3 regions of the Modestobacter sp. NPDC049651 genome follow, and region 1 is predicted to be linked to each of the others. Evidence: predicted binding sites of a transcription regulator. Region 1 holds the regulator's gene; each other region holds the start of a gene.

Evidence for each region. Region 1 encodes LexA, which represses DNA repair genes until DNA is damaged. Its sites were predicted from a motif close to TCGAACANNTGTTCGA; they were not measured.
Region 2: AB0J00_RS13250 (DUF222 domain-containing protein) is a predicted target of LexA. The motif match lies at 4,290-4,305, and genes of this name have one in related genera.
Region 3: AB0J00_RS09745 (DUF222 domain-containing protein) is a predicted target of LexA. The motif match lies at 1,771-1,786, and genes of this name have one in related genera.

Annotation. Positions count from the first base shown of each region.
Region 1 is NZ_JBFAOG010000018.1:56,410-63,869, reverse strand. Features, by position in the region: gene AB0J00_RS19360 (vitamin B12-dependent ribonucleotide reductase) at 1-788, opposite strand, end outside; gene nrdR (transcriptional regulator NrdR) at 904-1,461, opposite strand; gene AB0J00_RS19350 (LysM peptidoglycan-binding domain-containing protein) at 1,916-2,467, opposite strand; gene lexA (transcriptional repressor LexA) at 2,938-3,642, shown strand; gene AB0J00_RS19340 (hypothetical protein) at 3,709-4,809, opposite strand; gene AB0J00_RS19335 (phosphatase PAP2 family protein) at 4,781-5,521, opposite strand; gene hflX (GTPase HflX) at 5,664-7,142, opposite strand; gene AB0J00_RS19325 (winged helix-turn-helix domain-containing protein) at 7,108-7,460, opposite strand, start outside.
Region 2 is NZ_JBFAOG010000008.1:94,765-102,224, forward strand. Features, by position in the region: gene AB0J00_RS13235 (Gfo/Idh/MocA family oxidoreductase) at 1-837, shown strand, start outside; gene AB0J00_RS13240 (zinc-binding dehydrogenase) at 837-1,964, shown strand; gene ychF (redox-regulated ATPase YchF) at 1,954-3,027, opposite strand; gene AB0J00_RS13250 (DUF222 domain-containing protein) at 3,070-4,272, opposite strand; gene AB0J00_RS13255 (response regulator transcription factor) at 4,481-5,125, opposite strand; gene AB0J00_RS13260 (sensor histidine kinase) at 5,122-6,465, opposite strand; gene AB0J00_RS13265 (ABC transporter permease) at 6,462-7,274, opposite strand; gene AB0J00_RS13270 (ABC transporter ATP-binding protein) at 7,271-7,460, opposite strand, start outside.
Region 3 is NZ_JBFAOG010000005.1:150,324-157,783, reverse strand. Features, by position in the region: gene AB0J00_RS09750 (M48 family metalloprotease) at 23-1,681, shown strand; gene AB0J00_RS09745 (DUF222 domain-containing protein) at 1,804-3,006, shown strand; gene AB0J00_RS09740 (threonine synthase) at 3,070-4,293, shown strand; gene AB0J00_RS09735 (reverse transcriptase family protein) at 4,280-5,623, opposite strand; gene AB0J00_RS09730 (lytic murein transglycosylase) at 6,142-7,460, shown strand, end outside.

The DNA of each region.
Region 1 (7,460 bases):
TCCTCGCGCGCCTTGGTCTCGATGAACTCCTCGATGTCCGGGTGGTCGATGTCGAGGACGACCATCTTGGCCGCGCGGCGGGTGGCGCCACCGGACTTGATGGTCCCGGCGGAGGCGTCGGCACCGCGCATGAAGGAGACCGGGCCGGAGGCGGTGCCACCGGAGCCGCGGAGCAGCTCCTTGGAGGAGCGGATGCGGGAGAGGTTCAGGCCGGCGCCCGAGCCGCCCTTGAAGATCAGGCCCTCTTCGCGGTACCAGTTCAGGATCGAGTCCATCGAGTCGTCGACGGCGAGGATGAAGCAGGCGCTGACCTGCTGCGGCGACGCGGTGCCGACGTTGAACCAGACGGGCGAGTTGAAGCTGAAGTACTGGTGCAGCAGCATCCAGGTCAGCTCCTGCTCGAACACCTCGGCGTCGCCCTCGGAGGCGAAGTAGCCGTTCTCGCGCCCGGCCTCGCCGTAGGTGAGCACCACCCGGTCGATGAGCTGCCGCAGGCTGGTCTCGCGCTGCGGGGTGCCGACCGCGCCACGGAAGTACTTCGTGGTGACGATGTTGGTGGCGTTGATGCTCCACTCGGCGGGGAACTCCACACCGCGCTGCTCGAAGTTGATCGAGCCGTCCCGCCAGTTGGTCATGACGACGTCGCGGCGCTCCCAGACGACCTCGTCGTACGGGTGCACCCCGGCGGTCGTGAAGACGCGCTTGACCTTCAGGCCCTTCCCCCGGGCAGGCGCCTTGCCGCCGCGACGCGCACGGGTGGCGGTGAGACGGTCTTCGGTCTCGGTCATGAGTGGTGGATCTCCCTCGTGGGCTGCAGCGGGGGAAGCGCCGCGGTGGGTGTGCCTGACTGGTGTAGCGGGTGGTGCTGACAGTTCTGCGGTGCTGGCGTGCTGGTGCTGCGGATCAGGGGGAGGCGGCGCTGCCTCCGGAGGCGGACGGGTTCCGCCCCCCTCCCCGCCGGCGCGGGGCCGGCACGTCGGGCTGCATGCCCGGCAGCGGCGGGGTGCCGGCGGTGAGGTGCCGGGCCCGCAGCTCGCTGATCTCCTTCTCGAAGTCCTCGATGGAGTCGAAGGCGCGGTAGACGCTCGCGAAGCGCAGGTAGGCGACCTCGTCGAGCTCGCGCAGCGGCCGCAGGATCGCCAGCCCGACCTCGTGGGCGGGCACCTCGGCGGCGCCGCTGGCCCGGATGGCGTCCTCGACCTGCTGGGCCAGCTGCTGGAGCTGGTCCTCCTCGACCGGCCGGCCCTGGCAGGCGCGGCGCACGCCGGCCACCACCTTGGAGCGGTTGAACGGCTCGGTCACCCCGCTGCGCTTGACGACGGCGAGCACGGCCTCCTCGACCGTGGTGAACCGGCGGCCGCAGCCGGGGCACGACCGGCGCCGGCGTGTGGTGGCGCCGTCGTCGATCTCCCGGGAGTCGACGACGCGGCTGTCCGGGTTGTGGCAGAAGGGGCAGCGCACGCCGAGCTCCTCTCGTCAGGGTGTCGCGCCCGCCTGCCGAGGACCCCGGGGAGGGCGGACGACGGTGGGCCGGCGGACCGCTCCTGTGGACTGCCCCGGGGACATCCGGTGGATGCGGCGGGGAGAACGTGTGGAGCGGGTGTGGATGTCTTACAGCCGTGTAAGCACTAGATGTTGTGGTGGAACCGTAAGCGAACCCCCATAGAGGGTGCAAGCCCGACGCGGCGTGTCCTGTTCCACTGGTGCACGACCGACCCGCGGGCCCCCACCGGCCCCACCCGTCGCGCCGCAACAGGCAGGTGCTGACGAGCCGTCAGGGCCCCGCTCGGCAGGACTCGCACACGCACTCGGAGAACGACAGGCGAGCACGCGACGCCGACCGCAGGGGGCGGACCGGAGCGGCGGGTGGGGTTCCCGGGCGGTGGTGGCACGCCCGGTGGTCGAGCGACCGGGGTCAGGGCAGGCGGAGGACCTGACCGGCCTGCACCTGACCGCCGGTCAGGTGGTTGAGGCCGGCGATCGCGTCGACCACCGAGCGGCGCTCCTCGTGCGGGGCGACGTCGCCGGCGATCGACCACAACGTGTCGCCCGGCTCCACGACGACGGTGGCGGAGCCGGCCAGGCGGAGCCCGCCGTCGCCCTCGCCCAGCAGCATGCCCGCGGCCACGGCGGCGATCGCCAGGCCGATGACGACCAGCAACGTGCCGAGCACGCGCCGACCCCGCCGGGTCAGCCGCAGCGGCGCGGGCGCACCGACGGCCCACTCCCCCGGCGCGCCGGCGACGACCGGGCGGCGCCCCCCGCGGACCGCACGCCCGCCCGGCACCGCGTCGGCGCCGACGCGACGCCGGCCCGGACGGGCGGCGCCGCGGCGACCGGCCGGGCCCACCGGCTGCGGACCGCGGCCGGCACCCGCCCCGGGGCGCCCGACCACCGACGGCCGGAGGGTGCGGCCGTCGGCCGGGCTCGTCGCGGTCTGCTGCACGCGGTGCTGCACGGTGGCCATCGCACGTACTCCTCGTCTCGGCTGGGTGCCGGGTTCCTGCTCGTCTCAGGACGCCCCTCCGACCGGCCGGTCAGCGGACCGAACCGACCCGGAAGTCGAACGCCTGTTCGAATCGAACGTCTGTGCGATGTCTACCGCAGGCCGCCGACAAAAACACCCCCGACACGGCAACGTCTTCGAACGTGTGTTTGAACGATCGGGCCGGGACCGCTACCGTGACCTCGACACCCGGGCGCCCCCGCCCGCGGCCGCTCGCGTCGGGCTCCGCTCCCGTCAGGCCGTGGCACGGGCGGCGACCGGAGCGGCGAGCAGGACCCGGGGCCGGCCGACGGGCCCGGGGACACGTGGTTGCGGGGGCCCGCAACCGGCGAGGAGGAGACATGGCCGTCGACAGCCGGACCCCAGGCGGCACCTCACGCCGACGCGCGGCGTCCCAGCCTGAGGGCGAAGCCACCACCGCGGGCGCTGCGGTGCGCGAGTTCCCCGACCGCGGCGAGGCCGGCGACGGGCTCACCCAGCGGCAGCGCCGGGTGCTCGAGGTCATCCGCGACTCGATCGAGCGCCGGGGCTACCCGCCCTCGGTCCGGGAGATCGGCGAGGCCGTCGGCCTGTCCTCGGCCTCCTCGGTCGCCCACCAGCTGTCGGTGCTGCAGCGCAAGGGCTGGCTGCGTCGCGACCCCAACCGCCCCCGGGCGCTCGACGTCCGGATGCCCGGTGACGGTTCCGGTGCCGCCGAGGCGTCCCCCACGGCGCTCGCCGCCGGCAGCCCGACCTCCGGGGTCGACGAGGCGCAGGCCCCCGCGCCCACCTACGTGCCGCTGGTCGGGCGGATCGCCGCCGGCGGGCCGGTGCTCGCCGAGCAGGCGGTCGAGGACGTCTTCCCGCTCCCCCGAGAGCTGGTCGGCGAGGGCACGCTGTTCATGCTCAAGGTCACCGGGGACTCGATGGTCGAGGCGGCGATCTGCGACGGCGACTGGGTCGTGGTGCGGCAGCAGCCCACCGCGGAGAACGGCGAGATCGTCGCGGCGATGATCGACGGCGAGGCCACCGTGAAGACCTACAAGCGGCGCGACGGCCACGTCTGGCTCATGCCGCACAACCCGGCCTACGAGCCGATCCCCGGTGACGACGCGACCGTGCTCGGCCGGGTCGTCACCGTCCTCCGCCGCGTCTGACGACGGATCCCGTCGCGGGGGCCCGCGCCCGTTCGGCGCGGGCCCCGGAGCGGAGACCCGCGAGGGTCAGGGCTCCGGAGCGGCCGTCCTCCGGCGACGGAGGCGGCTCCCCGCCCAGACCACCACCGCGGCGAGCACCGCGGCGATGACCGCGGCCGGCACCCACGGGGCCGGGTCCGAGGACGGGCTCTCCGCGGCCGCGCCCTTCGCCGCCGCCGACTGCCCCGCCGGCGGGGCGATCGGCGCCTGCGCCGGCAGCACGGTCACCGCGGCCGGCAGCCCCTCGCTGGAGACCACCAGGTCGCGGTTGTTCTCCCCGAAGGTGATCGCCTCACCCTGCGGCGAGTCCGGCAGCGCCACCCGGGTCGGGGTGCCCTGCAGTGCGCCGGCGACGTCCGAGCCCTCCAGCGGCCAGACGTAGGCGTCGGTGTACGTGCGCAGCGCGATGAGCGCCCCGTCGGCGGAGACCGCGCCGCCGGTCACCAGCAGCTGTCCGGCGCGGCCCACCGGGCCGCCGGGCGTGCCGGTGAGGGTGAACCCGAGGTCGGCGACCTTGCTCATCGGCACGGTGGCGCCGTCGGTGAGCGGGGCGTCGGGCCGGTAGACCGAGCTGGCGCCGAGCACCTCCTTGGTCACCAGGTACGGCGTGCCGTCAGGAGCGAGCAGCAGGGCCTCGGCGTCGTGCGGACCGTCGGGGTAGGTCATCCGGGTGACCGCGGTCGTGCCGTCGGGGTGCAGCGCGATCATGGCGACCGTCGCGCGCTGTGCCCGGTTGTCCCCGGCGTCCTCGATCCACACCGTGCCGTCGGCGGCGAGCGCCATGTCCTCGGGGTCGTAGGGGTCCACCTCGCCGGTCCTCACCTCGGCCACCTGGCACCGCTCGTCGAGCACGTACACCTCGACCCGGTCGCCGCCGTCGTCCATGGCGAGCAGGGCACTGCCGGCACCGGCCAGACCGGACAGCTCGGCCAGCCGGTCGTCGGTGATCTCGCACCGGGTGGTCGGGGCGCCGTAGGCGGCGGCGCTCTCCGCAGCGGCAGGCCCCAGCGGCAGCACGGCACCGGCGAGCGCCAGCGGCGCGCTCAGCAGGACGGCAGGACGCAGCCGCCGGACGGCGCGCGGACGCCGGCCGGCAGGGTCACTCGGGAGGGCGGCCTGCGCGCGCACGTACCCAGCGTGACAGCAGCACGTCGTCCAGTGCATGCACCACGCCCAGCAGCAGGATGCCGACGGCGGCCCCCACCACGGCGTCGGTGACCCAGTGGAAGTCGAGCACCACCATCGCCACGCCCGCGACCGCCGGTCCGACCACGCTGAGCACCCAGGCGATCCGCTGCACCCGGCCGGGCAGCTCGAACTGCACCGCCTGCCAGCGCGCGACGCCCCACATGAGCACCGCGTTGGCCACGTGCCCGGAGGGGTAGCTCTCGCCGCCCAGGTGGAAGAACGAGCCCGGGTAGCGGGGCGCGGTGCGGCCCATCCCCCACTTGAACGCGTAGACCACGGCGGTGAGGAGGGCCAGTGCGACCACGACCCGCACCAGCGGCAGCAGCGTCCGGCGGCGCCAGGCCAGCCAGCCGACCAGCCCGGCGAGCACCGCGAGGATGAAGCCGCGGCCACCGGCCTGGGTGAACACCCAGAACACGGGATAGACCGCCGAGTGCCGCAGGCCCCAGTCGTCGACGATCTCGGAGACCCGCAGGTCCATCCGCTCCAGCCGGCCCCGGCCCAGCAGGTCCAGGGTCACGCCCGCGGTGACGAGGGCCGCGAGGACGAGCAACCACCACGGCGGCCGCCCGACCCCGATCACCGGGTGCGGGCGGGACGCCGGCACCTCCCCGGCGGGCTCCACCGCCCGCCGCACCGCGCCGCTGGTCACAGGGGAACGGTACCGGGACCGTGACCTGCCCGTGACCCTGCCGGCGGCGGGGGCACCCGAACGGAGGCCGAACAGGTGCCGAACACGCCGGAGGGGCGGCGACCGGGTGGTCGCCGCCCCTCCGGGCGCAGGCAGGTCGCGGTCAGGCGACCGGCACGGTGAACGAGGTCAACGCGGCGGCCAGGCCGGCGTCGACCCGCGCGACCAGCCGGGTGCCGGCGGCCTCGTGCTGCTCGTCGAGCACCTCGCCGTCCCGGTGCACCCGGGCGACCAGGTCGCCCCGGTCGTAGGGCACGAGCACCTCGACGTCGACGTGCGGGTGCGGCAGCCGGGCGGCGACGACGTCGCGCAGCGCCTCGATCCCCTCGCCGGTGCGGGCCGAGACCCAGGCCGCGCCGGGCAGCGCCTGGCGCAGCGCGAGCACGTCCTCCTCGCTCATCGCGTCGACCTTGTTGACGACGATGAGCTCGGGCACCGCGCTGGCGTCGATCTCACCGAGCACGGTGTGCACCGCGTCGATCTGGCCCAGCGGGTCGGGGTCGGAGCCGTCGACCACGTGCAGCAGCAGGTCCGCCGCGGCGACCTCCTCCAGCGTCGACCGGAACGCGTCGACCAGCTGGTGCGGCAGGTGCCGGACGAAGCCGACCGTGTCGGTCATCGTGTACTCGCGGCCCTCCGTCGTCCGCGCCCGGCGGACCGTCGGGTCCAGGGTGGCGAACAGCGCGTCCTGCACCAGCACGCCGGCGTCGGTGAGCCGGTTGAGCAGGCTGGACTTGCCGGCGTTGGTGTAGCCGGCGATCGCCACGCTCGGGACGGCGTTGCGGTCGCGGCCCGAGCGCTGGGTGGCCCGGGCGGTCGCCATGCCGGCGATCTCCTTGCGCAGCTTGCTCATCCGCGCGCGGATCCGCCGCCGGTCGGTCTCGATCTTGGTCTCACCGGGACCACGGGTGCCGATGCCGCCACCGCCGGCGACACGACCACCGGCCTGCCGGCTCATCGACTCACCCCAGCCGCGCAGCCGCGGGATCATGTACTGCATCTGGGCGAGCTCGACCTGCGCCTTGCCCTCCCGGCTGGTGGCGTGCTGGGCGAAGATGTCGAGGATCAGCGCGGTCCGGTCGACCACCTTGACCTTGAGGATCTTCTCCAACTGGTTGAGCTGGCCGGGGGTCAGCTCACCGTCGAAGATCGCGGTGTCGGCGCCCGTCGCGGCGACGATGTCGCGGATCTCGGCGGCCTTGCCGGATCCGACGTACGTCGCGGCGTCGGGCTTGTCGCGGCGCTGCACGAGCGCCTCGAGCACGGTCGACCCGGCCGTCTCGGCCAGGGCGGCGAGCTCGGCGAGCGAGCGCTGCGCGTCGGCCGCCGTCCCCTCGGTCCAGACCCCGACCAGCACGACGCGCTCCAGGCGCAGCTGGCGGTACTCGACCTCGGTGATGTCGGCGAGCTCGGTGGACAGCCCGGCGACGCGGCGGAGCGACCCGCGCTCCTCCAGCAGGTAGGAGCCGGTCGTGTCGTCGACCTCGTCGAACTGCCCGGCGGGGGCGGGCCGGGAGGCTGCGGCCTTGTCGGCGCGCGCCTGCGCGTCAGCCAGAACGGCCCGGTTCTGTGCGGTGGTCATCGGGTCCAGCGTGACATGCCCCTGGGTGCGGGGCGAGTGAGTTGTCGTCATCGACTGTGTCGTCATCGCCCGGTACAACACCGGGCGGCTCCGGATGCATCCCCACGTACAGCGACCACCGCTCCGGCTCCGGGCCCGGCGGGCGCACCCGGAACTCCTCGAGCAGCGCGTGCAGCCGGTCCCGGAACTCGGCCAGGTCGGGGGCCGGCAGCCGCAGCGCCAGCCGGGTGCTGGCCAGCTGGTCCTCCCCGACCGCGGCCACCTCCTCCCGGAAGGCGGCCAGCGCCGGGTCGCGGGAGGGGCCGGGGCCGCCGGCGT
Region 2 (7,460 bases), on a different contig from region 1:
GCCGCCCTCGCCGCCGAGATCGGGTCGGCCGGCGCGTCCGGCCTGACCGACCTGCTGGACCGGGGCGTGGACGCGGTGTGGCTGTGCGTCCCGCCCTTCGCCCACGGGGAGCTCGAGCTCGCGGTCGTCCGTGCCGGCCTGCCCTTCTTCGTGGAGAAGCCGCTGGCCGCCGACCTCGACGTGGCCGAGCGGGTGGCCGCCGCCGTCACCGCGGCCGGCCTGCCCACCGCGACCGGGTACCACTGGCGGCACCTGGACACCCTCGGGCGGGCCCGCGCCGCGCTCGGCGACCGCCCGGTCCGGCTGGTGGACGCCCGCTGGTGGGGCACGACCCCGCCACCGGCCTGGTGGAGCCGGCAGGACCGCTCCGGCGGCCAGGTCGTCGAGCAGGCGACGCACGTGCTGGACCTGCTGCGGGTGCTGGCCGGCGAGGTGACCGAGGTCGTCGGCGCCGCCGCCCCGTCCAGCCGCGCGGGCCGGGACGTGCCCGACGCAGCCGCCGCGGTGCTGCGGCTGGCGTCCGGCGCCGTGGGGACCGTCAGCACCTCCTGCGTGCTGCCGGCGCCGACCTCCGCCGGGGTGGAGGTGGTGGCCGACGGCGCGTGGGTGCACCTCACCGAGACGGCGTTGCGGCTGCGCACCCGGACCGGGCCGGAGGAGGTGGAGCCGACGGTGGACCCGCGCCGGGCGGTCGACCGCGCCTTCCTCGAGGTGGTCGCGGGCCGGCCGGCGCCGCCGGCCCTGGTGGACGTCGCCGAGGCCCTGCGCACCCACCGGCTGGCCTGCGCGGTCGCGGAGGCCACCGCCACCGGGACGACGGTCCGGGTGGGCCGGTGATGCCCGGCAGCGTGCGCACGCTCGTCGTGCCCCGACCCGGGGTGCTGGCGGTCGAGGAGACGCCGGAACCGCCGCTCGCCGAGGGCGCCTTCCGGGCGGAGACGCTCTTCACCGGGCTGTCCGCGGGCACCGAGCTGACCTGGTACCGGGGCACGAGCCCCTACTTCGCCGCCGGGTGGGACGCCGAGCTCGGGCTGTTCGACCGGACCCGGCCGGCCCAGCGGTTCCCGGTGCGGCGGCTGGGCTACATGGAGGTCGCCCGCGTCACCGACAGCCGCACCCGGGCCGTCACCGAGGGGGCCGTCGTGGCGATGGCCTACGGCCACTCGACCGTCGTCCACGCCGACCCGCTCACCCAGCACGTCGTCCCCCTGCCGCCCGGCCTCGACCCGCTGCTCGGCGTCTACGTGGCCCACCTCGGGCCCATCTGCGCCAACGGCGTCCTGCACGCCGCCGCCGACGCCGGCGGGACCCGGCTCCGGGACGGCGTGGCCGGCCGGCTGGTCGTGGTGGTCGGCGGCGGGGCGATCGGGCTGCTGGTCGGGCTGCTCGCCCGGGTGCACGGCGCTGCCGAGGTCGTCGTCGTCGACGCCACACCCGAGCGGCGGGCCGCGGCCGAGGGGCTCGGGCTGACCGCCGTCGACGACACCCCGGACCTCGCGCGGGACCTGAAGACCCGGTGGCGGCACGGCCCGGCCGACCACGGGGCCGACGTGGTGTTCCAGTGCCGGGGGCAGGCGGCGGCGCTGGCGACCGCGCTGCGGTGCGCCCGGCCGCGGGGGCTCGTGGTGGACCTCGCCTTCTACACCGGAGGAGCCGGCGACCTGGCGCTCGGCGAGGAGTTCCACCACAACGGGCTGTCCGTGCGCTGCGCCCAGATCGGCCGGGTGCCCCGGGGGCTGGACCACGTCTGGGACCGCCGCCGGCTCTCGCTGGAGACGCTGGCGCTGCTCGGCGCGCACGGCGACGACGTCCGCGCCCACCTGCTCACCGACGTCGTCCCCTTCGACGAGGCGCCGGTCCTGTTCGCCGAGCTGAGCGCGCGACGGCGGCACGCGGTGTCGGCGGTGCTGTCACTGCGGGCGGCCCCCGCGGACGAGCAGCCTCCGGGCCACCTCAGACGTTGAAGCGGAACTCCACCACGTCGCCGTCCTGCATGACGTACTCCTTGCCCTCCATGCGCACCCAGCCGCGGGACTTCGCCTCGTTCATCGAGCCGGCCTCCATCAGCTGGTCGTAGCCGACGATCTCGGCCTTGATGAAGCCGCGCTGGAAGTCGGAGTGGATGACGCCGGCGGCCTCGGGCGCCGTGGCGCCGATCGGGATCGTCCAGGCGCGGGCCTCCTTGGGCCCGGCGGTCAGGTAGGTCTGCAGCCCCAGGGTGCGGAAGCCGACCCTGGCCAGCTGGTCCAGGCCCGGCTCGTTCTGCCCGATCGACTCGAGCAGCTCGGCGGCCTCGTCGGCGGGCAGCTCGATCAGCTCGGACTCGGTCTGCGCGTCCAGGAAGATCGCCTCGGCCGGGGCGACCAGCGCGCGCAGCTCGTCGAGGGTCGCCTCGTCGGCCAGCTCGTCGGCGTCCACGTTGAAGACGTAGATGAACGGCTTGGTGGTCAGCAGGGTCAGCTCGCGCAGCGGCTCGGCGTCGACCCCGGCGGCGAACAGCGTCTGCCCGCCGTTGAGCACCTCGAGCGCGGCGACGGCCGCGTCGTGCAGCGCCTTGCGCTCCTTGTCCTTGCGCGACTCCTTCTCCAGCCGCGGGACGGCCTTCTCCAGCGTCTGCATGTCGGCCAGGACGAGCTCGGTGTTGATCGTCTCGATGTCGTCGGACGGCGAGACCCTGCCCTCGACGTGGACGACGTCCGGGTCGGTGAACACCCGGATGACCTGGCAGATCGCGTCGCTCTCGCGGATGTTGGCGAGGAACTTGTTGCCCAGCCCCTGGCCCTCGCTGGCGCCGCGCACGATGCCGGCGATGTCGACGAAGCTCACCGTCGCCGGGACGACCTTCTGCGAGCCGAACAGCTTCGCCAGCTCGTCCAGCCGCGGGTCGGGCACGCCCACCACGCCGACGTTGGGCTCGATGGTGGCGAACGGGTAGTTCGCCGCCAGCACGTCGTTCTTGGTCAGGGCGTTGAACAGCGTCGACTTGCCGACGTTGGGCAGGCCGACGATGCCGATGGTGAGACTCACGGGAGACCAGCTTACGGGCGCACGTCGGCGGCGTGCGCCGCTCTACTGCAACAAGGGTCCGATGAGGATCTCGGTGCCGTCGGGCCGGAACGTTCGCCATCGGCCGCCCGGATCTCGCTCCACGGTGAAACCGTGGTGCACCTTGGTGTGGTGCCGTTCGCACAAGAGCGCTGAGTTCTCGAGGTTGGTCTCGCCGCCGTTGATCCAGTGCACGAGGTGGTGGACGTCGGCCCACCAGTGCGGTGCCCCGCAGCCGGCGAACACGCACGTCTTGTCCCGGGCCACCACCGCCCGCCGGAGGGGTGCGGGCACGATCCGGTGTTTGCGGCCGTAGTCCAGCGGCACGCCGTTGGGGCCCATCACCACCCGGGAGACCACCGCATCGCAGGCCAGCCACCGGGCTCTTGCAGCACTGATCTGCGCCCCGAAACCCATGGTCGCCGTCTGGGCGCCGGTCGACGAATCGATCAGGTCCTCCAACTGCACCTGGACGACGACGTGCGGCTTCTCCCCACGCAGCACCGGCAGCTGGCCACTGGCGAGCTGGCTGTCCGCGATCTGCACCAACGCGTCCGCCTGCTGCTGCGCCCGATTACGGGTGTCGCCCTTCGGCCGGTCGGCCTGCACCTGCGACTCGATCGCGGCCTGCACCTTCTCGCTCGCCACCGCGTCCAGGTCCCACCGGCCGGTCGTGCTGCCATCGGCGTGCTTGACGATCCGCAGGCTCCGACCCTCGGTCGGATCGGGCTCCGGCCCGTCCGGGTCCAACGCGGCCTCGAACGCCTGCACCGCAACCTTGAGTGCGTCGTGCGAGGACTCCCGAGCCACCCGCGCCCAGACCTCGTCGAAGGCGGCCAGGTCGATGCCCTGCTCCGCGGCAGCGGCGATCTCCTTCGGACCCACCGCGTCGGCGATCACGTCCACCTGCGCCGCAGTGATCTCACCCGCCGCGAACCCCTCCGCCACCAGGGGAAAGTGCGGCAGCGTCCGACCGGCCCGCACCACCTTCGACGCGTCGTTCGCCCACACCCGCTGGTGCCCGATCAGCCACGACCGCATCGACGTCAGCCCGTCCCGCTCCGGCGCCTGGATGCACTCGGCGTGGCGCACCCGGCGGGCGATCTGCGCGTCCAACCGGTTCCGCGCCGCGATCAACTCCCCCACCGAGTCCAGGGACTGCGCGTCGGTGGACGCCTCGACGTCCTCGGCCGCGAGCTCGTCGAGCGCCGACTGCAATCCGCTCACGACACCTCCCGACCGCTTCGAACGTGTGTACGAAGTCTAGCGGAAGATGACCATCCTCACCAGGCGAATCCCCAGGTCAATCGGCCAATACCAGGCCCGTGGTTTCGCGAAGAACCTTCGCCGGGGTCACGGGTCGAGTGGGCAGTTGCGGTCGCCGACACGGGCGGACACGCCGGCGTCGGCGACCACGACTGCGCACTCGGCCGGCTCAGCCGGAGGAGGCGCCCGGGCCGGGCAGCAGGCCGCGCTCGACCGCGACCAGCACCGCCCGGGTGCGGTCGTCGACGCCGAGCTTGGCGAACACCCGCAGCAGGTGCGTCTTCACCGTCGCCTCGCCGATGAACAGCTCCCGGCCGATCTCGGCGTTGGTCAGCCCGCGGGCCACCCCGCCGAGCACCTGCAGCTCCCGCGCGGTCGGCGCCTCGGCCGGCGGCTGCCGCATCCGCGACACCAGCTTGGCGGCCACCGGTGGCGCCAGCACGGTCTCCCCGCGCGCGGCGGCGCGCACCGCGTCGGCCAGCTGCGGCAGGGGCGTGTCCTTGAGCAGGTAGCCGGTCGCACCGGCCTCCACGGCGCGCACGATGTCGGCGTCCGTGTCGTAGGTGGTCAGCACCAGCACCCGGACGGTGGGGTGCGCGGCGACGATCCGCCCGGTCGCCGCGACGCCGTCCAGCCGGGGCATCCGCAGGTCCATCAGGACGACGTCCGGCGCGTGCTCGGCGACCGCGGCCAGCGCCGCCAGCCCGTCGGCGGCCTCCCCGACCACGTCGAGGTCCGGCTGCGCGGCCAGCCAGCCGACCACTCCCCCGCGCACCACCGGGTGGTCGTCGACCACCAATACCCGCACCGTCATCGTGTCCACGGCTCGGCTCCGGCCTCGATCCGCTCCTCGCTCGTTCCTCGCTGCGATGCTCCCTCGGCCGTCGTCTTCGCGACCGGCACCCGCACGGTCACGCGCGTCCCCCGCCCCGGCGCCGACGCCACGTCGACCTCGCCGCCCACCTCCGCGGCCCGGTCGCGCAGCCCGGCCAGGCCCACGCCCTGCGCGGCGTCCGGGTCGAACCCGACGCCGTCGTCCTCGACGTGCACCGACACGACCGACCCCACCCGCGCGGCCCGCAGCACCACCGCGCTCGCGGCGGCGTGCCGGCGCACGTTGGCCAGCGCCTCCTGGGCGCCGCGCAGCAGCACGATCTCCTCCCCGCGGGTCAGCCCCGGGGCACCGTCACCGAACGCGGCGAGGTCGACCCGGGTGGCGACGCCGGTCTCCCGGCCGAACCGGGCGGCCAGCCGCTGCAGCGCCTCGACCAGCGTGCTCGAGTCCAGCGCCACCGGGGCGAACGCCGCGACCATCGCCCGCGCGTCGGCGAGGTTCTCCCGGGCCACCTCCTCGATGAGCGCGACCCGCTCGGCGGCGGCGTCCGGGTCGCGGTGCAGCTGGACGGCCGCGGTCTGGGCGAGGACCACGATGCTGGTGAAGCCCTGCGCGAGGGTGTCGTGCACCTCCCGCGCGAGCCGCTCCCGCTCGGCGAGCACGCCCTGGTCCCGGTGCGCGGCGGCCAGCTCGTCGCGGGTGGCCTCCAGCTCGGCGATCAGCTGCCCGCGCTGCACGCTGAGGTCGGCGACCCGGTTCACCCACAGGCCCATGAGCAGGCTCAGCGCGGCGCCGACCAAGGTCTCCCCCGGCCCCCACAGCGGCTCGTCGCCGCGCAGCCACGCCACCCCCGGGGGCAGCACCGCCGCGGCGGTGAGCGCCAGTGTCCAGACCACGCCGGCGCGCACCGGGCCGGCGGTGAACCAGACCAGCGGGAAGGCGATCCACATGACGAACAGCAGCGCGGGCCGCTGCCAGGCCAGCACGCCGACCACCGCCACGTGCAGCGCCAGGAAGGCCCGCGCCCGGGTCTCCAGCGACGCCGGCTGCCGGTCGAACAGCGTGCCGAGCCGGCCGCGGACCACCCAGCCGCCGAGCAGCAGGTAGGCCACCGCCCAGCCGAGCAGCGCGGCCAGCAGCACCGCGCGCGACCCGTCGCCGTCCCCGGTGGCCGCCTCGACCAGCGCGACCGCGGTCAGCGCGGCGAAGGCGGTGTGCAGCACCAGCGCCACCACCCGGGCGGACGTCGGCGCGACGGCGCCGCCGTCCGTGCCCGCGGGCCGGACGGCGGCGGCCTGCCACCGGGGGGCGCCGGTCACCCGTCGGCCCGGCGCCAGCGGAACGTGCGGGCGCAGATCACGACGCCGATGATCGCCCATGCGGCCAGCACCAGGGCCACCTTCCCGTGCTCCCACCCGCCGGCCGGCTCGAACGCGGCCGCGCCGTCGGGGAGGAACACCGACCGCAGCCCCTGGTTGAGCCACTTCAGCGGGAACAGCGCCGCGACCTGCTGCATCCAGCCGGGCGTCTCGTCGGGGGCGAAGAACACCCCGGAGAAGAACTGCAGCACGATCGTCGTCGCCGACACCGCGGTGGTCACCGACGCCGCGCTCCCGGCGATCCGCGAGGCGGCGATGCCGGCCACCGACCCGGCGAGCGCCCCGAGCACCAGCACCCACGCGAAGGTGAGCCACCTCCCCGGGTCGGTGGGCAGCGGCACGTCGAACCCCCAGTGCGCGACCGGCAGCAGCAGGGCCAGCTGCGCGACCGTGGTCACCAGCACCTGCCCGGCCTTGCCGGCGAAGTACGCCACCGGCGGGGTGCCCAGCAGCTGCAGCCGTTCCAGCTGGCCGGTCTCCCGCTCGGTGGCGATCGAGGTGGCCAGCGCCTGGAAGCTGGTCAGCACGATGCCGGTGGCCGCGATGCCGGCGAGGAAGTACTGCGGGAAGGGGATGCCGCCGGGCCGCTCGTCGCCGCCGAGCACCGACCCGAACACCACCATCATCACGACCGGGTAGGCGAAGGAGAACACCACCTGCTGGCGCTCGCGGGCGAACAGCCGCAGCTCGAGGCGGGTGCGGGCCAGCGCGATGCGCGGCGCGGACGGCGGGGGCAGGACGGCGGTCATCGGGTCTCCTCCTCGGTCGTGGGGACGGCGCCGACGAGCTGGAGGTAGACGTCCTCCAGCCCCGGGCGGGTGACGGTGAGGCCGGGGACCTCGTGCGGCGTGCCGGCCAGCAGGTCGCGCAGGACGGCGGCCGGCGACTCCGTGCGCACCTCGCGCCGCACGCCGTCGGCCAGCCAGGAGACGGTG
Region 3 (7,460 bases), on a different contig from region 1:
TCGATGCTCGGGAAGACACCCCATGGCCGGCTACGTGCTCCGCCGCTCCGCCCTCTCGCTGTTCCTGCTCGCCGCGCTGCTGACCGCTGGTGGTGCCGTCCTGGTCGTCCTCGGCGTCCCGGTCTGGGTGCCGCTGGTGGTCTCGCTGCTGTTCCTCGCCGGGCAGTACGCGCTCGCGCCCGTCATCGTGCAGTGGCTGGTCCCGGCGACCCCGATCGCGTGGGTCGACGGTCGCTACGACACCGAGCACGAGCTCGGCGCGATCGTCGCGCGGCGCTGCGCCGAGGCCGGGGTCCGGCCGGTGCGGCTGGGCATCGTCGACGACGGGACGCCGAACGCCTTCACCTTCGGCCACCACCGGGGCGACGCCCGGATCTACGTCACCCGCGGGCTGCTGGAGCGGCTCGACGAGCGCGAGCTGGACGCCGTCGTCAGCCACGAGGTCGGCCACGTGCGGCACAACGACGTGGTCGTCATGGCGATCGCCAGCACGGTGCCCGTCGTCCTCTACTACGTCTACCTCTCGCTCCGGAGCAGCAACAACGCGAACACCGCCATCCCGGCGGTCATCGGGTACCTCGGCTACCTGCTGTCGCAGTTCGTCGTCCTCGCGCTCAGCCGGGCACGGGAGCTCGGGGCCGACCACTACAGCTGCACGGTCACCCGGGACGGCGACGCGTTGTGCTCGGCGCTGGTGTCGATCGGGTACGGCATGGGCCAGGTCGACGCCGCCCGGGTCTCGCGCGCCGCCGCTGCGGCGCAGGGCAAGGACAAGGAGGCCAAGCGGGCCGCGGCCAAGGAGGAGCGCCGCCGGCACCGGGTGCGCGCGGTCGGCGTCCTCGGCATCGCCGACCAGGCGCAGGGCGCCACCGTGCTCGCCGCCCGCGAGCGGGGGCTGGAGCCGCGCGAGGTCGTCGGCGCGCTGCGCTGGGACACCTGCAACCCGTGGGCCCGCTTCACCCAGCTGTTCAGCACCCACCCGCTGGTCGTCCGGCGGATCGCGGCGCTGGAGGGCAGCGGTCTGCCGGGCGCTCCCCGGCAGTGGAGCGCCCGCGAGGTGGCCGAGTCGTGCGCGGGCCCGGACCTCTCGCGGGCCCGACGCCGGTTCTGGCTCGAGTTGCCGGTCAACTACCTCCCGCTGGTCGCGCTGCTGGTCGGGGTGGTCGCGTGGGGCTCCCACTCCTGGCTGCTGCTCGCGCAGGCGGCGACGGTCGGTGGTGCGGCGCTCTTCGTCCGGACGTCGTTCCAGCGGCCGCTGCTGCCCAGCCGACCGCAACCGCGGGTCGCCTCGCTGCTCACCCGCCTCGACGCCAACCCGGTCACCGGCCTGCCGGTCGAGGTGCACGGGCGCGTCGTCGGCCGCGGCACCCCCGGGTACGTGCTGAGCCCGGACGTCGTGGTCCAGGACGGGTCCGGCTTCGTCCCGGTCCTCTACCGCCAGCCGTGGCCCTTCGCCCGGTCGCTGTTCGGCCTCCTCCGGGTGCCCGACCTCGTCGACCAGGACGTCGTCGTGCGCGGCTGGTACCGGCGCGGCCCGGCTCCGCTGCTGGAGCTGCGTGAGCTGGTGCCCGCGGAGGGCCGGCGCGTGCGCGGGTTCCAGTGGGTGGCGGTCTACCTGGTCTCCGCCCTGCTGGCGGTCGCTGGGGCGACGGCCTGGGTGCTGGTCGGCTTCCTCGGCTGACGTTCCGGTTCCGCGCCAGCCACCGCGGGACTGATCGGCCGGTTGACCTGGGCATTCGTCTGGTGAGGGCGGTCGTTCCCCGGTAGACTTCGTACACACGTTCGAAGTCGTCGGGAGGTGTCATGCACCCGTTGCTGGCGTTGCTCGGTGACCTCTCGCGGCAGGACCTGCACGGCTTGTCCGACGGGGAGGCCCTGGACCGGACGGCGCTGCTGGTGGCGGCGGGGAACCTGGTGGCCGCGGAGCTGACCCGCACCGCGCGGCACGCGGAGACCACGCAGGCGCCCGAGCGCGACGGGCTGAAGAGCATGCGGTCGTGGCTGGTCGGGCACCAGCGGCTGGCGAAGAAGGACGCGTCGCAGCTGCTGCGCGCCGGCCGGCTGCTGGCGCACTTCCCGCAGGTGGCGGCCGGGTTCGCTGACGGGTCGATCAGCGCGGCGCAGGTGAAGGTCATCGCTGGTGCGGTGGGCCCCAAGCAGCTCGCCCAGGCGGTGGCGCAGGACATCGACCTGACCGCGTTCGACGAGGCCTGGGCGCGGGTGGCGCGGGAGTCCTCGCACGACGCGTTGAAGATCGCTGTGGGGGCCTTCAAGGAGGCGCTGGACCCCGATGGGCCCGAGCCGGACCCGACCGAGGAACGGTCGTTGTCGATGGTCAAGCACGCCGACGGGTCGATCAGCGGCCGGTTCCACTTCGACGCCGTTGCCGGGGCGAAGGTGCAGGCCGCCCTGGAGTCCCAGGTGCAGGCCCACCGCCCCAAGGGCGACACCCGCAACCGGCGTCAGCAGCAGGGCGATGCGTTCGTGCAGATCGCGGACAACCAGCTCGCCAGCGGTCAGCTGCCGATCCTGCGGAGCGAGAAGCCGCACGTGGTCGTCCAGGTGCAGCTGGAGGACCTGATCGACCCCGCGACCGGCGCCCAGACGGCGACCATGGGGTTCGGGGCGCAGATCTCCGCCGCCCGGGCCCGGTGGCTGGCCTGCGACGCCGTCGTCTCCCGCGTGGTGATGGGTCCGGACGGGACGCCGTTGGACTACGGGCGAAGGCACCGCATCGTGCCGGCGGGCCTCCGCCGAGCAGTCGTCGCCCGGGACAGGACGTGCGTGTTCGCCGGGTGCGGGGCGCCGCACTGGTGGGCCGATGTCCACCACCTCGTGCACTGGATCAACGGCGGTGAGACCAGCCTCGAGAACTCAGCGTTGTTGTGCGAACGGCACCACACCAAGGTCCACCATGGGTTCTCAGTCGTTCGAGATCCCGGCGGCCGATGGCGCACCTACCGCCCCGACGGCACCGAGATCATCATCGGACCCCTCATCCAGTAGTGCGCTTCCGGTGTGGATCACCGGCGCGGGCAGACTGCGCCGGTGACCTCTGCTGCGCCGTCAGTGCCCCGGCCTTCCGTCTCCGCGCTGTCCCACCTGGAGTGCTCCCGCGACGGTTCGCGGCACGACGCCGACGTCGTCCAGGGCACGTCGTCGCTCGGCGCCCCGCTGCTGGCCCGCTACGACCTCGACCGCGTCGCCGGCACCGTGACCCGCGAGGAGATCGCCGGCCGCGCGCCCACGCTGTGGCGGTACGCCGAACTGCTGCCGGTGCGCGACCCGCGGCACGTGGTCAGCCTCGGCGAGGGTATGACGCCGCTGCTCGACCTGCCCACCGCGGGCGCCCGGCTCGGCGTCCCGGCCCTGCGCATGAAGGACGAGGGCCTCCTGCCGACCGGCGCGTTCAAGGCGCGCGGCGCCGCCGTCGGCGTCTCCCGAGCCCGGGAGCTCGGCGTGCAGGGCATCGCCATGCCCACCAACGGCAACGCCGGCGCGGCCTGGGCTGCGTACGCGGCCCGCGCCGGCCTCGGTGCGCTCATCGCCATGCCGGTCGACGCACCGGAGATCACCCGGCGCGAGTGCGTCGTCACCGGCGCCGAGCTGTACCTCGTCGACGGGCTGATCGGCGACGCCGGGGCGATCGTGCAGCGGGAGGTCGCAGACCGGCCCGGATGGCAGGACACCTCCACGCTGCGCGAGCCCTACCGCATCGAGGGCAAGAAGACGATGGGCTACGAGATCGCCGAGCAGCTCGGCTGGCGCTGCCCCGACGTGATCCTCTACCCGACGGGTGGCGGCGTCGGGATCATCGCGATCCACAAGGCGCTGCTCGAGCTGAAGGCCCTCGGCTGGATCATCGGTGACCTGCCGCGGCTGGTCGCCGTCCAGGCCGCCGGTTGCGCGCCGATCGTCGACGCCTTCCTGGCCGGGCGGGACGAGAGCACGGCGCCCGCCGATCCGCGCACCGTCGCCTTCGGCATCACGGTGCCCAAGCCGCTGGGTGACTTCCTGGTGCTCGACGCGGTCCGTGCCACCGGTGGCACCGCGGTCGCGGTCACCGACGACGAGCTGCTCGCCGCGCAGCACCAGCTCGCCCGCGACGAGGGCACCTGGACCTGCCCCGAGGGCGCGGCCTGCTTCGCCGCGGTCGGGCAGCTGCGCGAGGCCGGCTGGCTGGGCAGCAGCGACGAGGTCGTCGTCCTCAACACCGGCAGCGGCCTGCTCTACCCGGACACGGTGCCGGTCGACGTCCCGACGCTGGCGAGGGACGGCGTCATCCCGCGGTGACGCCCCAGTCGATGCGGTCGGCCAGCGCGCGCAGCCGGGCACCGGACACCGGGTCCACCGACGCGGCCCACGCCACCCGGCCCAGCACGTGGTCGCGGAACGTCGCCGGGTCGCGGTCGCGGACCTGCGTCGTCCACCCGTGCACGGCGCAGTTGTGCAGCAGCGCCCGCAGCGCGTCCCGCTCCGGCCGCGGGAGCGCGGGGCGCACGTTGACCACCGCCCCGAGCACCGACTGCCGCCGGGACGACGGCGCCGACCGCGTCTTCGCCGCGTTCAGCGCGAACCCCTCCTCGGTCACCACCTCACCGACCAGCCGCTCGAACCGGCCGCGGTCGAGACCGCGGTCCCCGCTGAACGTGAGGTCGTCGACGTAGCGGGTGTACGTGGCCCCGAACGACGCGGCGAGCCCGGTCAGTCGCCGGTCCAGCCGGAAGCACACCAGGTTGGCCAGCGCCGGGGACGTCGGTGCGCCCTGCGGCAGGTGCGGCACCGCGAGCCGCCGGCCCAGCCGCCGGTGCCGCTCGTCGTCCGGTGGCGCCGGGACGGCGGCCCACACCGCCCGCGGCACCACGGTGGTCACCAGCCCGGTGACCGCGTGCGCCACCGGTTCGGTCAGCCCGCCCACCGTGCGGAGCAGGCCGTGCACCCGGCCCGCCGCGACGCCCGCGAAGAACGACTCCAGGTCCAGCTGCAGCACCACCGCCGCCCCGGTGTGCGGCGCCGCCGCGGTGCGCACCGACCGACCGGGCACGCAGCCGTGCGCCGCGTCGTGCACCGGCAACGGACCCACGACGTGCCGCAGCAGCCGGCGCTGGGCCTCCTTCAGCCGTGGCTTCGGCGCGGCCAGCAACCGGACGCCGGACCGCGTCTCGCGCACCGTCCACCGGTAGTGCCGCAGCGGTTCGGCCGCCGTGCGCTCCAGCCGGTGCGCGTCGGCGAACCAGGCCAGCTCGGCGGTGTCGAGATCCAGCAGCCGGGCCACGGCGGCGAGGTCGGGCAGGTCGGCCACCCCGCGCCGGCGCGCGACCACCGCCGTCGGCGCGGGCTGCCAGCGCACCACCCGCGGTCGGGGCACCAGCACCCGGCTGCGCCGCCAGCCCTCCGTCGTCCGCACGAAGTCGGCGAGCTCCCGCGGCCGGTCGGCCGGCGGGTGCTCGTAGGCGGCCAGCACCTCGCCGACGAGCCGGCCGACCCACCGGGGCGCCCGCTCCGCTCCCAGCGCCACCGCCGTGCGGCGGACCATCTCGCGGCGCTGCCACCGGCCACCGAGCAGCGCGGTCGCGAGGCCGGCCGCGGTGACCTCGAGTCGGCGCTCGACCTTCGTCGTCACTGCCGAGGTGCGCGACGGGGAGCGCAGCCTGCCCCGGACAGGGGCGCCGGGAGGTGCGCGGAGCGCACTGGACGGCGGGTGACGCGATGCCGAGCTGGCGAGCGGCCCCCGGGGTTGCCCCGGGGAGACCGGACTGCTCCGGTCGTCCTGCTCTCCCCGTCGCGCACCGGCACACCGTAGGGGCCGTTCGCTCCCGGCGGTGCTCGTTGCGTTGCGGAACGGGATTGCGGCCGGTCGGCGGCGAGTCGCGGCGACACGCGGGCGCGCCCGTCGGGCCGGCGGCCGGCCGCGCCGATGGGCATGGCGCGGTCCGGTGCTCAGCCTTACGGTCGGGTCGGTGGCCGGGGACCGCCCCGCCACCGAGCGACCACGGCAGCGACGACGGGGACGGCGCCTTGGACTCTCCAGCGGACCCACCGACCGGACGCACTGCCCCCACGAGAGGGGCGCACCGCGCCGGGCGCACGGTCTCACCGCCCGTCCCGCCCCGCCGGATCCGCCGGTTGCGTGCCCGGGGTGTGCCGCGCGGCCCGAAGCTCGTCGCCACGGCCGGCCTCGCGGCCGCAGCCATCGCGGTCATGCCGGCGGCCAGCGCGCTGCCGGTGCTGGACGCCGCCGCCACCTCCACCCGGCCGGTCGCCCCGCTGCTCGGCCGCACCGTGCCGCTGGCCGCGGTGGGGGAGACGGTTCCGCCCGTTCCCGACACCCCGCCTCCCGGGACCGAGCCCCCGACCCGGGCCGGCGCACCGGAGCCACCGGCCGACCTCGACGTGCCCCCGCCCGACGTCGGTGTGCCGGCCCTCGACCTGGTGATCGACACCAGCGGCATCGGCTCCCGGCTGGCCGGCAACGGCATCCCCGCGACCGCGCTGGACGCCTACACCCGCGCCGCCGACCGCCGCGCCGGGTGCGGCATCAGCTGGAGCCTCGTCGCCGCCATCGGGCGGGTCGAGTCCAACCACGGCCGGTTCGCCGGCGCGGTGCTCTCGACGGCCGGGACGTCGTACCCGCGGATCATCGGTCTCCAGCTCAACGGCAGCGGGACGGCGACGATCCTCGACACCGACGGCGGGCGGCTGGACGGCGACCGCACGCACGACCGCGCCGTCGGGCCGATGCAGTTCATCCCGTCGACCTGGAGCAGGTACGCCAGCGACGGCAACGGCGACGGCACGAGCGACCCGTTCAACATCTACGACGCCGCGCTCGCCACCGCGACGTACCTCTGCGCCGCCGGCGGCGGGGACCTCGGCGGTGAGGCCGCGCAGGCCCGGGCCGTGTTCGCCTACAACCACTCCGCCGAGTACGTGGCCAGCGTGCTCGGCCTGGCAGCCACCTACGGCGGGACGCCCCCACCGGAGGTCCCGGACGACGTCGCGGCCGAGGAGCCGCTGCTGCCGCCCGCCGACCCCGCCGAGCCGCCGGCGATCAGCGTCGTCGACCCACCCGCGCCCGCGGTGCAGCCGGCCGACGCCGACCAGCCCGCCCCCGTCGCCGAGCCGCCCGTCGTCGAGGCGCCTGCCCTGCCGGTCACCGACCCGGCGGTCACGGACCCGCCCGTGCTGGCGGCGTCGGAGACCCCGCTGGTGTCCGAGACGCCGCCGGTGACCGAGACCCCGCCGTTGACCGAGACCCCGCCGGTGACCGAGACCCCGCCGGGGACCGAGACCCCGCCGGCGTCCGAGACCCCGCCGGAGCCGGGGACCGAGACGCCGGCGCCGCTGCCCGCGACGGAGGCGCCCACCCCGCCGTCGGGCTCGGAGACGCCTACGCCACTGCCTGCGTCGGAGCCGCCGGCGACGGAGACCCCGGCACCGCCCACCACGCCCAGCCCGGA